Regions from separate parts of the Pseudarthrobacter sp. S6 genome, predicted to be linked through region 2. Evidence: riboswitches for the same ligand, from Rfam matches in the RefSeq annotation. Region 2 holds a riboswitch; the other holds the start of a gene.

Region 1 (7,100 bases), 1.4 Mb from region 2:
ACCCGAACGCCGAGCTCTGCCACGTCTGCATGACCTGGCCGCAGGAGATAAACGGATTCACGTCGCAGGCTGTTACGTGATTCGGGTCCTCCAGGAGGGCGATCTTTTCAAGGACCAGTGATCCTGAGGCCAGCCAGCCAATGGCGCCGGTGATGACCATCAGCCAGCCGAACGGCCGGTTACGTGCCATCGGCGGCACAGTCCCTGGCGAGTCGGGCAACGGCTCTGCCGCACTGGAGGCAGCCGGCGTGTCGGTGCCGTGGGAGGAAATGCTAGGCATGGTGTGTGGCGTCCTTTGCTTCGGGTGCTCCTTGCCCCGATTGTAACGCCGGCGGCTGGAAGGAGCATTCAACCGGGGCCATCACCTACGGATCCGTCGCCCTTGCTTCCGTCGCCCTTGCTTCCGCCGCCTTCAGCCCGGGTGTGAGAGAATGAAGATGGCTGGAGGCCGACCCACATGCGGACTCCGGTCCGGTGGCTTGTTTCAAGACCGCCAATGATGAGCAGGGCAGGCTTCGGATTCTCTGATCCGGCTTCCCGCAATTCCATTGGTCGGCACCTGGTTGTGGCGTGTAGAACAACGGGTTTCAGGACACAGCCGACGGCTCCCACGGGCTGCCGCACCCCTCTGCCGGTGCGAACCTGGGAGTATCCACTTGACTTCTGTCAACGCCCGCGGGTTTTGACAATATGTGCCCCAACGGGTGCCGGATGTGGCGGTGCGTCAGGGGCAGGAGTGTTGCCACATATGCAAAACGAACAAGCACCAGCCGTTAATGATGAAGCCGTTGCCGAAGTTACCGAAGCGCCCAAGAAGGTCGCCCGGACGCGCCGGAAGGCAGTGCCGAAGGCTGCGGAGGAAGGGCCCGTAACTGACGCCGTCGAGGCTGAGCCTGCGACGGACGCCGCGCCGGAGCCCAAGGTGCCGGTTCGCCGGACCCGCGCACGTAAGAAGGTGGACACCGCCGAACCGTTGCCGGCGTTCGCTGCTGAGGTTCTGGAGACAGCTGACGCCGTTGTTGCCGAGACGGGCGTAGAGCCTGCTGTGGTCGAACCCGCCGCCGAAGCCGCAGCCTCGGAGGTTGCAGCCCCAGAGGCTGCAACGGAGACCAAGCCCGTCCGCCGACGCCGCGTTGCCACGCGCAAAACGTCGGCCCCCGACGTCGCCCCCACGGCCGTAGACCTGACAGCTCCCGCGGAGCAGGCAGCCGCCGAAGCAGCAGTAATTCCGGCCCCGGACGCAGCGGGAGCCGCAGCTGCGGAAGCTGCCGCGCCCGCAGCAACCGCCGCCGCCGCGCCCGTCAAGGCGGCCGCCGTCGACGCTGCCGCCGCGCAGGCTGGAGAACCGGGTGCTGCCGAGTCTGCCGGCCCGTTCAGTTCACTGTTCCTTGAGCCGGCGTCAACCACGTCGGTGCTTTTCCAAGCCCCTGACCTCAGCAGCGCGGTCCGTCCGGCACCGGCTGCCGCCGTGGCTGAAGAGCCGGAAGAGGACGAGGCCGAAGACGGTGAAACGGACGACGCCAGCGGCCGCCGCAGGCGCCGCAGCCGTGGCCGGCGGGGACGCAGCCGTACCGGCGAAAGTGATGCTGACAGTGACAACGAAGGTGAAGACGGCGCAGCCGAAGAAGCTGATGAGGAATCCGCCGGGCAGGCCGACGAAGGCGTGACCTCCCGTCGCCGTCGCCGTCGCCGCCGTGGCGACCAGGATCTGGAACTGACCGGCGGAGAAGGCGACGACCCGCCCAACACGGTGACCCGCGTCCGTGCGCCGCGTGCAGCCACGGAAGCGCCGGTCAACAACCGCGTCACATCCGTCAAGGGTTCCACCCGCCTCGAAGCCAAGAAGCAGCGCCGCCGCGAATCCCGTGATACCGGCCGCCGCCGCACCGTCATCACCGAGGCCGAGTTCCTGGCCCGCCGCGAATCAGTGGACCGGCAGATGATTGTCCGCCAGCGCGACGACAGAATCCAGATCGGCGTCCTCGAAGACGGTGTGCTGGCCGAGCACTTTGTCTCCAAGACCCAGCAGGACTCCCTGATCGGCAACGTCTACCTCGGCAAGGTGCAGAATGTGCTGCCGTCCATGGAAGCGGCGTTTGTTGACATCGGACGCGGCCGCAACGCCGTCCTTTATGCCGGTGAAGTGAACTGGGAAGCCGTTAACCTCGAAGGCAAGCAGCGCCGGATCGAAAACGCGCTCAAGTCCGGCGACACCGTCCTGGTCCAGGTCACCAAGGATCCCGTGGGCCACAAGGGTGCACGCCTGACCAGCCAGATCTCGCTGCCCGGCCGCTACCTCGTCTACGTGCCCGGCGGCTCCATGACCGGCATCTCCCGCAAACTGCCCGACGTCGAGCGCAACCGGCTCAAGCGCATCCTCAAGGACCGCCTCCCCGAGCACGCCGGGGTAATTGTTCGCACCGCTGCCGAAGGCGCCTCGGAAGAGGAGCTCACGCACGACATCAACAGGCTGCGCGCGCAGTGGGAGGGCATCGAAAGCCAGTCCACGTCGACCAAGATCCTCGCGCCCGAGCTCCTCTACGGCGAACCGGACCTCACCATCAAGGTGGTCCGTGACGTCTTCAACGAGGACTTCTCCAAGCTTATTGTCTCGGGTGAAGAGGCCTGGGACACCATCGAGGCCTACGTCACGTACGTTGCCCCGGACCTCGTGGGCCGCCTGGAAAAGTGGACCAAGGACCAGGATATCTTCGCCGCGTGGCGGATCGACGAGCAGATCCACAAGGCCCTGGAACGTAAGGTCTTCCTGCCTTCGGGCGGCTCGCTGGTCATTGACCGCACCGAAGCCATGACCGTAGTGGACGTCAACACCGGCAAGTTCACCGGCAGCGGTGGCAACCTCGAAGAAACCGTCACCAAGAACAACCTCGAGGCAGCTGAAGAAGTGGTCCGGCAGCTCCGGCTACGGGACATCGGCGGCATCATCGTCATCGACTTCATAGACATGGTCCTGGAATCCAACCGGGACCTGGTTCTTCGCCGCATGGTGGAGTGCCTGGGCCGTGACCGGACCAAGCACCAGGTTGCAGAAGTGACGTCGCTGGGCCTCGTGCAGATGACGCGAAAGCGCATGGGTACCGGACTCCTGGAAGTCTTCGGGGAGCAGTGCGAATCCTGTGCAGGCCGCGGAATCGTCACCCACGACGACCCCGTAGAGCACCGCCGCGCCAATACCGTAGCCGCTGAGCACCATGTGCACCACGTGCAGCGGGTGGACAGCCGGCAGGAACCGCGCATCAACGATCAGCATGGTGACAGCATGCGCGCTGACACCATGCGCACCGACAGCCAGCGCCCGGACAGCCAGCGCTCGGACAGCCAGCCGGGTGGCCGCACTGACCGGAAGCGCCGCCGCGGACGTGGCGGCCAGCAACTGGAAACGGCACCGGCAGCGCCGGTGCAGATCCACACGGTCCACCCGGAACCCAGTGACGCCGAGCGCCACGCCAAGGCCGAGGCCACGCGGGCCGCGCTTGCGAACATTGCGGCCGCAGCCCACGCTGCGCACGTGCACGACGACGAAGTGGCTCGCGCATCAGCTGCGGCGGGACAAGCTCCGGCTGCACCAGTGCCGGCTTCGCGGCCCGAGATGGACTCCAATGGCCGTCCGGCCGCTGTGCTGACGTTCGGCGGCGAGCAGGTGGTGCTGCCGTTCGTGGCCCATCACGAGGACCAGCCGCACGCACCGGCCCTGACGCTTGACCGCCTCGCGGAGGCCTTCGCCCACCTTGGCGAGCCAGCCCCTGTCGTGGAAAACGAGCCGTCCGCAGTCCAGGCAGCTGCAAGCCAACCGGGCGAACCTGCCCGTCAGCACCAGCCGGCAGTGGCGGAGGAGGATTACTCCGACCACACCGAGGCGCCCCTCGCCCGCCGTCCCCGGCGGAACCGGAGCGCCAGCCGTGCCCAGGGCGCAGCCAACGCCACGTCTGTGGAGCATCACGAAGCCGGTCCGGCGGCTGCCGCTGGACACTCCCACGCCGCCAAGGCCCCGGAGTCCGTCAAGGTGGCTGAGAAGCCTGCGGCCATCAACGCGCCTATCATCCTCGGTGTTGGGGTTCCGGCCTCGGAGCTCTAACGAAGCAGCAGGGCAAGCCTCTACAACGGCGCCCGGACGTGTCTGTGAATCACAGGCTGCGTCCGGGCGTCCTGCGTTAAATCCCGAGGGACGCTAGGCTGGTGACTGACACGGGGTGCCGCGCAGAGAGCCGGCTGAGATCCACACCCGTTGAACCTGTCCGGCTAGCACCGGCGAAGGGATGTCTCCTTTGGCTTCAAGTTCTGTCCTTCCTCCTGCAACGCCCGCGGCGGTTCTGCCGGATATCTCAGCAAACCAGGGTGAGGTCCGGCCTGCGCCAGGCCGGTCTGGCAACGTCCAGGTGCTGCGTGACGTCCCGCGGGTGCTGTCCATTGCCGGATCGGACCCGTCAGGCGGCGCGGGCGTCCAGGCCGACCTCAAAAGCATTGCGGCTCTTGGCGGCTACGGCATGGCGGCCATCACTGCACTGACAGTCCAGAACACCCAGGGGGTGCAGGCGGTTCACGTGCCGCCGGCATCCTTCCTGGGCCAGCAGCTGGACGCCATCAGCGACGACATCACCATCGATGCGGTCAAGATCGGCATGCTCGGCGATGCTGCGGTGATTGGCGTGGTCCGGGACTGGCTGGAAAAGGCGCGTCCCGCCGTCGTCGTTCTCGATCCGGTGATGGTGGCCACGAGCGGTGACCGGCTGCTGCAGGAGTCTGCCGAGGCAGCTCTGCGGGAGCTGCTCCCGCTCGCTGACCTGATCACCCCCAACCTGGCCGAATTGGCCATCCTGGTGGGGGAGCCGCAGGCGCGGGACTGGCCTGATGCGCTCGGACAGGGGCAGCGGTTGTCCGCCGCGGCCGGTGCCACGGTCCTGGTCAAGGGCGGCCATCTCGACGGCGGTGCGTGCCCGGATGCCCTGGTCAACGCCGCCGGGCTGCTCGCCCAGGAGGTAGTGGAAGTGAGCGGTGACAGGATCCCAACCCGCAACAGCCACGGCACCGGCTGCTCGTTGTCGTCGGCTATGGCTACGGCCCAGGCCAGGCTGGGGAACTGGGAATCCGCGCTACGGCAAGTGAAGCCTTGGCTGGTCGGCGCACTGCAGGCCGCTGATCAGCTGGAGGTGGGCGGTGGCCACGGCCCCATCAACCACTTCCACCACATGAAACAGGTTCCGGCAGCCGGCGAATTCGCCCAGACGCTCCAGCGGGCGTCGGCGCCGGATCTTGCGGCCATCTACGGGCTGGATTTCATCCGCGACCTGGCGGGCGGCACGTTGGCTGAGGAAGAGTTCGGCTACTACCTTGCGCAGGACGCCATCTACCTGAACGGCTATTCGCGGGTCCTGGCCCGGGCCAGTGCGCTGGCGCCCACGGAAGCCGCGCAGACGTTCTGGGCAAAGTCTGCCCGGCAATGCCTTGAGGTCGAATCCGAGCTGCACCGCACGTGGCTGAGCACCAGGACGGTGGACTCCGCCCTTGGCCCAGTCACCAAGTCCTACGTGGACCACCTGCTGGCAGCCTCGGCCTCCGGCAGCTACGCGGTCCTCGTCGCTGCGGTGCTGCCGTGCTTCTGGTTGTACGCCGAGGTGGGACAGACCCTCCACGCGGAGTTCCTGGCCGCCGGTGCACCGAAGGAACACCCCTATGCCGACTGGCTGCGGGCCTACGCTGACGAGGACTTCGCGCAGGCCACCCGCGACGCCATCGCCTTGGCTGACGAGGCCGGCCGGAGCGCTTCCGCGGATGAACGTGCGGCGATGCTCGTGGCGTTCAGGCAGTCGTGCCGGTTCGAAGTGGAATTCTTCGACGCGCCGCGAATTCATTCCTGACAGTCAAGGGCCCGCGTGGCCTGTACGATAGTCAGGCACGGTTTCGGATTGTCAGTGCAGTACCTGCTTATGGGTCCTAGCACAGACAACCGACCGTAACCAGCCTCATTTGCGGCCGAAGGCAAAATTAGCGTATTCTAGATCTTCGGTGCTTACGCCAACACTTGGGTTACGACCCCACGGCGTTGAGGCACAGCGAGAACCCGGCCGATTATTGAATCGGGTTCAGCACGCAAATTTAGTAATAAACGTCGAGAGAAGTGAGTTCCCAAGTGGTGTACGCGATTGTCCGCGCAGGCGGCCGCCAAGAGAAGGTTTCCGTTGGAGACTTCGTTACCCTGAACCGCGTCCCCGGTGGAGCCGGCAGCACTTTTGAGTTGCCCGCACTGCTCCTGGTAGACGGTGACAAAGTCACCTCTGCTGCTGCGGACCTGGCCAAGGTAACGGTTACGGCTGAGATCCTCGAAGACCTCCGTGGTCCGAAGATCGTCATCCAGAAGTTCAAGAACAAGACCGGTTACAAGAAGCGCCAGGGTCACCGTCAGGAATTGACCAAGGTCAAGATCACGGGTATCAAGTAACTCTTCGTTACTGTTCAGGTTCTTCAGCAGATTCCCCAGAATTTAAAGGCAGGCATTTCAAATGGCACATAAAAAAGGCGCGAGTTCCACTCGCAACGGTCGTGACTCCAACGCCCAGTACCTCGGCGTCAAGCGCTTCGGTGGTCAGGTAGTTTCCGCAGGCGAGATCATTGTCCGCCAGCGTGGCACCCACTTCCACCCGGGCGCTGGCGTTGGCCGTGGCGGCGACGACACACTGTTCGCACTGGCACCGGGAGCCGTCCAGTTCGGCACACGCCGCGGTCGCCGCGTTGTCAACATCGTTGCTGCTGCAGCTGCAGAGTAACAAATAGTTCTGAAACGGTGGAGCGGGCCATTTGGTCCGCTCCACTATTCTTTTAACCGCATTACAATCATCTTGGCGCCCTTGGGCGTCCGGAAACAGCACTGAGGAGATCCACGTGGCGAGCTTTGTAGACCGGGTAGTACTGCACGTATCCGGCGGTACCGGCGGCCACGGCTGTGTCTCTGTTCACCGGGAGAAGTTCAAGCCCCTGGGCGGTCCCGACGGCGGCAACGGCGGCGATGGCGGTGACGTCATCCTGCGCGTTGATCACCAGACCACCACGCTGCTGGACTACCACCACGCCCCGCACCGCCACGC
Region 2 (7,100 bases):
GGCCATTGACGTAGATCCGGTGCGGGTCCAGCAGCTGCACCTGGGCGCCGAGCCGGTTGAGTTCGGTGAGGTAGATGGCCCGGTTCTCGTAGACCCAGTCATGGATCATGGTCTGGCCATGGGCGTTGGCGGCAATGACCGCGAAGAACGGCAAGTTGTCGATGTTCAGGCCGGGGAACGGCATCGGGTGGATCTTGTCCTCCGGAGCCCGCAACTCAGACGGTTTGGTAGTCACATCCACCAGCCGGGTGCGGCCGTTGCGCGCCACGTACTCGCCGGAAATCTCCAGCTGCTGGCCCATCTGCTCCAGCGTGGCCAGTTCGATCTCCATGAACTCGATGGGGACGCGGCGGATGGTCACCTCTGAGTTGGTGACGATGCCGGCGGTGATGAGGCTCATGGCCTCGATGGGATCCTCGGACGGGAAATATTCAATGTCGACGTCGATGAGCGGCTGCCCGGTGATCTTCAGGGTGGTGGTGCCCACGCCGTCGATCTTCACCCCCAGCATCTCGAGGTAGAAGCAGAGGTCCTGGACCATGTAGTTGGGGCTGGCGTTGCGGATGACGGTGGTGCCGCGGCGGTGCGCCGCTGCCATGATTGCGTTCTCGGTGACGGTGTCTCCGCGCTCCGTCAGCACAAAGGAGCGGTCATGAGTGTCCGGCGGCGGAGCCTGGACGGCGTAGAAACCGGCCGTGGCTTCCACTGAGAGCCCGAACTGGCGCAGCGCCTGCATATGCGGCTCAACGGTGCGCGTGCCCAGGTCGCACCCGCCCGCATACGGCAAGCGGTATTCCGCGGATTCGTCCAGGAGCGGGCCCAGGAGCATGATGACGCTGCGTGTGCGCCGCGCGGCGTCCACATCCATGGCGTCAAGGTCCAGGACGTCCGGGCGGCGGAGCTCGAGGTCTGTGTCGTTAAGCCACGTGCACTCGACGCCGATGCTGGTCAGGACCTCGACGATTCGGTTGACCTCTTCGATCCGGGCGAGTCGGCGCAGGACGGTGGTGCCGCGGTTGATCAGGCTGGCGCACAGCAGCGCCACACCGGCGTTTTTGCTGCTGTTGACATCCACCGCCCCGGAAAGCGTGCGGCCGCCTTCGATCCGCAGGTGCGTCATCTGCGGTCTGCCCACTTTGACGATGCTGCGGTCGAGAATGGCTTCGAGCCGCTGGATCATTTTCAGGCTCAGGTTCTGCTTGCCCTGCTCCATCCGGGCGACGGCGCTTTGGCTGGTTCCCAGCGCGCCCGCGAGCTGGCCCTGGGTCCAGCCTTTCTCGGTCCGGGCGTCCCTGAGTGTGGCGGCGATATGCTCGGCGGTTTCCTGAATCATATACAAGAAATATCACAAATGAGCTAATGCCAGAGTATTTGGCTCTCAAGTCACGGCGCGGCGGCCGGAATACCCGCCCCATGCGATATTCGATACACCGCACACTGCAGACAGGGCGCCCCGGCAGGATCGAGCTAACGCCAGACGAAGTTCCAGGTTCCCATCGCGGCCGCGGCAACCACGGCCGCCGCCGCGATCAGCACGCCGCCCGCCAGCACCCAGGCGTCCAGCGCCGAATAGGTGGATTCCCGGGCCCACGTCCGCTGCCCGGTGCCAAAACCGCGCGCTTCCATGGTGACGGCCAGACGGGATGCGCGGCGGATGGCCTGGACCAGGAGGCCAAAGCTCTGCCCGAGGGTGGCCCGCAGCCGTTGCAGCGGGGTGCCCTGCGAGCCCACCCCGCGGGCCCGCCGCGCCATGCCGATGGTCTGCCACTCCTCGGCCATAAGTCCCACCAGGCGCATCGCGGCCAGCGTGCCGAGGACAAACCGGTGCGGCAACCGGGCTCTCTGGGCCAGCGCGTCGGCGAGATCGGTGGGGTCCGTGCAGGTCATGAGCAGGATCGCCGGGAGGGCAATCGCGAGGCCGCGGAGCATAAAACCGATTCCCAGCTGCAGGGAACCTTCGCTGATGGACCAGATCCCGACGTCGAGCAGTACAGCGCCGCTATCGGCCGCGACGATCGCTGTGCTCCAGCCGCCCAGGGCTGCCGCGATAATGAGCGGCCAGCCGCGCTGCCACAACAGGCGCAGGCTAAGGCCCGCCAGCGGGAAGAGCGCCAGTTCCGCCGCAATCGCCACCGAGGCGGACACCCAGTCGATGGAGAGCGCCAGCACCAGCGTGATGAGGAAAACGACGGCGAACTTGGCCAACGGGTTGGCGCGCGTCAGCGGTGCCTGGTTGCCGCGGAGAGTCAGGGCATCCCTCATGCCGCACCCGCTTCCTGGCGGGCGCCGCCGCGTGAGGCCGGGCCAAGCCGCAGTTCGGCCCCGCCCAGGACGGCGCTGAATTCCTGGTCGTGGGTCACGGAAACTACGGAGGTCCCGGCGTCCAGCAGTTCGGAAAGGAACGATGCGAGCTCGGCCCAGGTGTTGGCGTCCTGGCCGAACGTCGGCTCGTCCAGCACCAGCACACGCGGGTGGGCCGCCAGGACGGTGGCCACCGACAGGCGCCGCTTTTCGCCGCCGGACAGTGTGTACGGATTGGCTTCCACCAGGTGCGTCAGGCGCAGCCGTTCCAGCAGCTCTTCGACCCGCTCCTCGCCATGGCCCAGATGCCGCGGACCGAACATCAGTTCGTCCAGCACCCGGCCGGTAACGAACTGGTGCTCGGGCTCCTGGAACACGGTTCCGATGCGGGAAATCAGTTGGTGGGCTTTCCATTTGAACGGATCGATCCCGGCGCCCGCGGAAAGCTCGACGGCGGCAGCCACCTTCCCGGCCACCGGCGCCAGCAATCCGGCGAGCGTCAGCGCAAACGTTGACTTCCCGGCGCCGTTGGGCCCCGTGATGGTGAGTGCGTGGCCGGAACGGACCTGGGCTGTGATGCCCTGCTGCACCGGCACCGGTGGGATGGTCCGGAAGCCGCGGCGCCGCGGACGCTCACGGGAGACTGCCAGGTCCGCGGCGGCCAGCAGCAGCTCACCGGAGCCTGCGGACGCGCGGCTCCGGGTTGCCGGAACATACCCCGGCACCCAGACGCCCGCACCGATCAGCATGTCCCGTGCGTCCGCGAGCACCTGATCCGGCGGCCCGTCCAGGAGGACAGCGGATGTAGCGGCCAAACTTCCTGCGGAGCCCGCAGCGGAGCCCGGCTGGAGCACCACAATCCGGTCAACCAGGTCCTTCCAGACGGACACGCGGTGTTCCACCACAACGAGTGTGGCGCCGGTTTTGTCCAGGCAGCGGCCCACAGCGTCCCGGACTTCCAGCACGCCGGCGGGATCCAGGTTCGCGGTGGGCTCATCCAGCAGGATCAGCCCGGGCCGCATCGCGAGGATCCCGGCCAGCGCCAGACGCTGTTTCTGTCCGCCGGACAGAGCCGACGTCGGGTGGTCCAGCGGGAGCCCGGCGGCACCTGGCCCGCCGTCGGCGTCCACACCAGTGCCATTGGCGTTCAAAACAGCGCCGGCCCCGGTACTTCGCAGCCCGACGTCGTCGAGCGCTTCATGGACGCGCCGCCAGATCTCGTCCCGTGGAACGGCGAGGTTCTCGGCGCCGAAGGCGACGTCGTCACCCAGGCGCGACAGAACTACCTGCGTTTCGGGGTCTTGCTGCATCAGGCCTGAGCGGCCGCGCTGCCCGCGGGGAACCACCCCGTCGATCAGCAGCGAACCGGTTTCGTCGGCGTCGTCTCCTTCATCCCCCAGCACCCCCGCGAGCGCGTGCAGCAGCGTTGACTTGCCCGCGCCCGACGGGCCCAGCAGCAGCACCCGCTCGCCGGGAGCGATGTCGAGGTCGAGCCCATGGACGGCGGGGGCGGAACGGCCGGCATGCCGCCAGCCCCAGCCACGGGCGGATACCGTGGCGGGGCGCACTCCGGAAGCGACGGCGTCGGAAGCGGTCATCAGTTGAAGACGGGCTCCGACGCTGCCTTCCGGGACGCGAACGAGCTCAGCACACCGGTCTTGGCCAGGCCGCGCGTGGCGATCCAGGACAGCGCGCCCGCAATCACCGCGCCGGAGATGGTGCAGAACACGATGTAGGCGAGCTTGTCGCCCGGCTCGTAGGCGATATTCCAGCCCCACGGCAGAAACGAGTCGTTGAGGCCGCAGAACAGCCCCGCCCCGGCACCGGCAAGCAGAGCGGCGATGAGGTTGTATTTCTGGTGCAGGGAGGATTTGAACCGGAAGTTGCCGTACACCAGCAGGAAGAACACCAGTTCGGCGCCCAGGCCCTGGAGGAGTCCGGAGATCAGCACCGTGGCGCCGTACTGCGAGCCCATGATGAGTTCGCCGGTGGCGGCCACAGTTTCGCAGAAGAGCGCCGCGCCGGGTTTGCGGATGATGAGCATGCCCAGCACTGCCGGGATCATCCAGCCGCCGGCGATCAGGCCGGTCAGCGGGGGGTAAACGGCATTCATCGGTGCGGAAACGATGCCGGCGGCTTGGGACCACGCCCAGAAGATCACGCCGCCGGTGATGGCGATGAGCGCCGCCACCACGATGTCCACAACACGCCAGGTATTGCCGGTCTTTTTGAATGCTGCAGTTGTCATATTGTCCTCCTGAGGAACAGGAGGGGAAAGTGCCCCGGTAAGCGGCGCTGCCGCCGTTGCCGGACCCTTCGAGAACTCGACTCCCTTGCGCCGGTACTAACCGGATCAGGTTCGAGGGTCTGCGGCTGTCCGCACTCTCAGCGCCGGCCTGCGGGTCCCTGGCAATGCCAGTGATGTCCGACGGCGGCGCTCCCCTGTCGTAATAAATCTGCCCTGATGGGCGTGCTCCAGTTTACACCGCGGGCGGGGTAGATTGTGGGCCATGACTGCCAACAACCCGACTGTGACTGCGTTCAATCCCGATGCGACGGTGCCCCAGCCGGCGGGGCTGCTGGAGGCCCTGATCGCCCGCATCGAGGGCGAGGTCAGCGAGCTGCAGTTTCCCCATTTCACCAGGGATGATTCCCTCAACCTGGGGCTGCTGCTGGTGGAGCTCGGCAAATCGCGCCAGCTGCCTATCGCGATCGACATCACGAAGGGTGACCAGGTCCTTTTCCATGTTGCCCTGGACGGGGCCACCCCCGACAACGAGCACTGGATCCGGGCGAAGCAGCGCACCGCCGCCAGGTATGAGATCCCGTCGTTGCTGGTGGGCCTCCGCGGCCGGCTGCACGGCGGCCGGATCGAGGACCACGGCTGGTACGACGAAACCGTCTACGCGGCCCACGGCGGCTGCTTCCCGGTCTACGTCACCGGCGTGGGTGCCGTAGCCACGGTGACGGTCTCGGGCCTGCCCCAACAGCAGGACCATGATCTCGTGGTGGAGGCCCTGCGGGAGATTCTGGAGTCGATGCGGCCGGGTTAGGCTAAAGGCAGTCCCGGATCCGCTCACAAGGAGTTCAACGAATGAACCTGTTCATCAAGCTGCTCGGCACTGCAATCAGCCTCGGCGCCGGATTCGTCGGCACCAAGATGGTCAATACCGTGTGGGAAAAGTCCACGGGCCGGAAGCCTCCCACCGGCAAGGATGAAGACACCCCCACGAGCCTCCGCTCGGCGCTGACGTTCGCGCTTATTTCGGCCTCGGTCAGCACCATCATCCAGGTGCTGGCCAACCGCGGCACACAGCGGGCCATTACCCGCTTCGCCAAGTCCCAGGACATCGTCTAAGCGCACCACCAACCCATGAGTTTTTGTCCAGCTAAAGGCCTCCAACCGGCACTGACGCCGTGTTATCTGGACAAAAACTCGCGCGCGGGGCGGAACACTAGCATCGACGAATGAGGCTCAGCCCCGCCGGCCGCCGTCGTCCGCTTCATCCCGGGAGGAGTCATCCCGGGCGGATTGTGCCGCCTTCTGAACCACGGCGTCGAGTTCATCGGAGCTGAGCAGCTCGCGGTGCAGGTGCTTGGTGCGGTACCCGGCGCGGCCCACCATGTGGGCAGAAACCGGCACGGTCAGCAGCTGGAAAATCCAGGCCACGAGCAGCGCGGGCCACACCCACCAGGTGCGCATCTGCAGGCCGATGGCCGCAAGGAGCAGGAACAGCCCCAGCACCTGGGGCTTGGTGGCCGCGTGCATGCGGCTGAGCAGGTCCGGAAAGCGGAGCAGTCCGACGGCGGCGGCGAGGGACATGAGGGCACCCACCAGCAGGAACACCGCCGACACGGTATCGATGACGTTATCAACCACGCCGGCCTCAGGATTCATTGGCTTGCTCCCGACGGTCGGCCACAAAGCGCGCAACTGTCACTGACCCGATGAAGCCGACAATGGACAGCGCCACCAGCAGCATCAGGTTGTTCAGGTGCCGGTTGACGGCCATATCGATACACAGGGCCGCGCCGAGGATCGCAAGCAGGACGTCGGAGGCCAGCACCCTGTCCAGCAGCGACGGGCCGCGGGAGATCCTGATGATGGCTCCCGCCGCTGCCAGCGAAAGAATGACTGCCGTAACAGCCAGAACGGTCTGCATCATGCTGCGGCCTCCTGCCGGATTGCTTCGAGTTCTTCGCGGGAACCCATGATCCTGATCAGGTCCGCCTCGATCGAGCGGACTTCCCTGCGCAGGTTCGCGACCTCTTCCGGGCTGCTGACGTTGAGCCCGTGGAGGTACAAGGTGGACGTTGACCGGTCCACTTCCACCACCAGGGAGCCCGGGATCAGGGAGATCACATGCCCGGTGGCGGTGACCATGAGGTCCTGGTGGCTCCGCAACGGCACTGCGACGACGGAGCTGATGACCCGGGGGCCGCGGACAGCCGCCAAGTACATGACCTCAACGCTCGCTGCCGCCACCCTGCCCAGGAAACGCAGGGCAAATGGCACGGCGTGAAGAATGTTGAAGCGGCCGCTGACTTCTACCGGCGGCAGGTAGAACATCCGGGCCACGAGCACGGCCAGCAACGCGCCGAACAGCAGGTTGCCGGGGCTGAGGTCCTGCCACAGGGCGCCCCAGACGATCACCAGCCATACCAGCAGGGGCAGTTCCTGGCGCAGGGAAATCCGCCGGCGGCTCATTTGCCTCCTCCGTCTTTCAGGGCCATCGGGGGAACCTGCGTGTCCTCGCCCAGAACGGCCTGAATGTAGGCGGATCTGTCCAGCATTTCGT

What was found. A riboswitch is a leader RNA that binds a small molecule or an ion and turns the genes downstream of it on or off. The one in region 2 is predicted to bind thiamine pyrophosphate.
Region 1: another riboswitch for thiamine pyrophosphate. It lies ahead of thiD (bifunctional hydroxymethylpyrimidine kinase/phosphomethylpyrimidine kinase); the one in region 2 lies ahead of ACQCS0_RS19330 (ECF transporter S component).

Annotation. Positions count from the first base shown of each region.
Region 1 covers NZ_CP189581.1:2,666,633-2,673,732, reverse strand. Annotated here, with positions in the region: gene ACQCS0_RS12770 (vitamin K epoxide reductase family protein) at 1-280, opposite strand, end outside; gene ACQCS0_RS12765 (Rne/Rng family ribonuclease) at 749-4,096, shown strand; TPP riboswitch at 4,198-4,295, shown strand; gene thiD (bifunctional hydroxymethylpyrimidine kinase/phosphomethylpyrimidine kinase) at 4,278-5,876, shown strand; gene rplU (50S ribosomal protein L21) at 6,149-6,457, shown strand; gene rpmA (50S ribosomal protein L27) at 6,519-6,782, shown strand; gene obgE (GTPase ObgE) at 6,898-7,100, shown strand, end outside.
Region 2 covers NZ_CP189581.1:4,022,466-4,029,565, forward strand. Annotated here, with positions in the region: gene ACQCS0_RS19315 (UDP-N-acetylglucosamine 1-carboxyvinyltransferase) at 1-1,333, opposite strand, end outside; gene ACQCS0_RS19320 (energy-coupling factor transporter transmembrane component T) at 1,468-2,262, opposite strand; gene ACQCS0_RS19325 (ABC transporter ATP-binding protein) at 2,259-3,899, opposite strand; gene ACQCS0_RS19330 (ECF transporter S component) at 3,899-4,549, opposite strand; TPP riboswitch at 4,614-4,755, opposite strand; gene ACQCS0_RS19335 (heme-degrading domain-containing protein) at 4,812-5,354, shown strand; gene ACQCS0_RS19340 (DUF4235 domain-containing protein) at 5,396-5,659, shown strand; gene mnhG (monovalent cation/H(+) antiporter subunit G) at 5,777-6,199, opposite strand; gene ACQCS0_RS19350 (monovalent cation/H+ antiporter complex subunit F) at 6,189-6,467, opposite strand; gene ACQCS0_RS19355 (Na+/H+ antiporter subunit E) at 6,464-7,009, opposite strand; gene ACQCS0_RS19360 (Na+/H+ antiporter subunit D) at 7,006-7,100, opposite strand, start outside.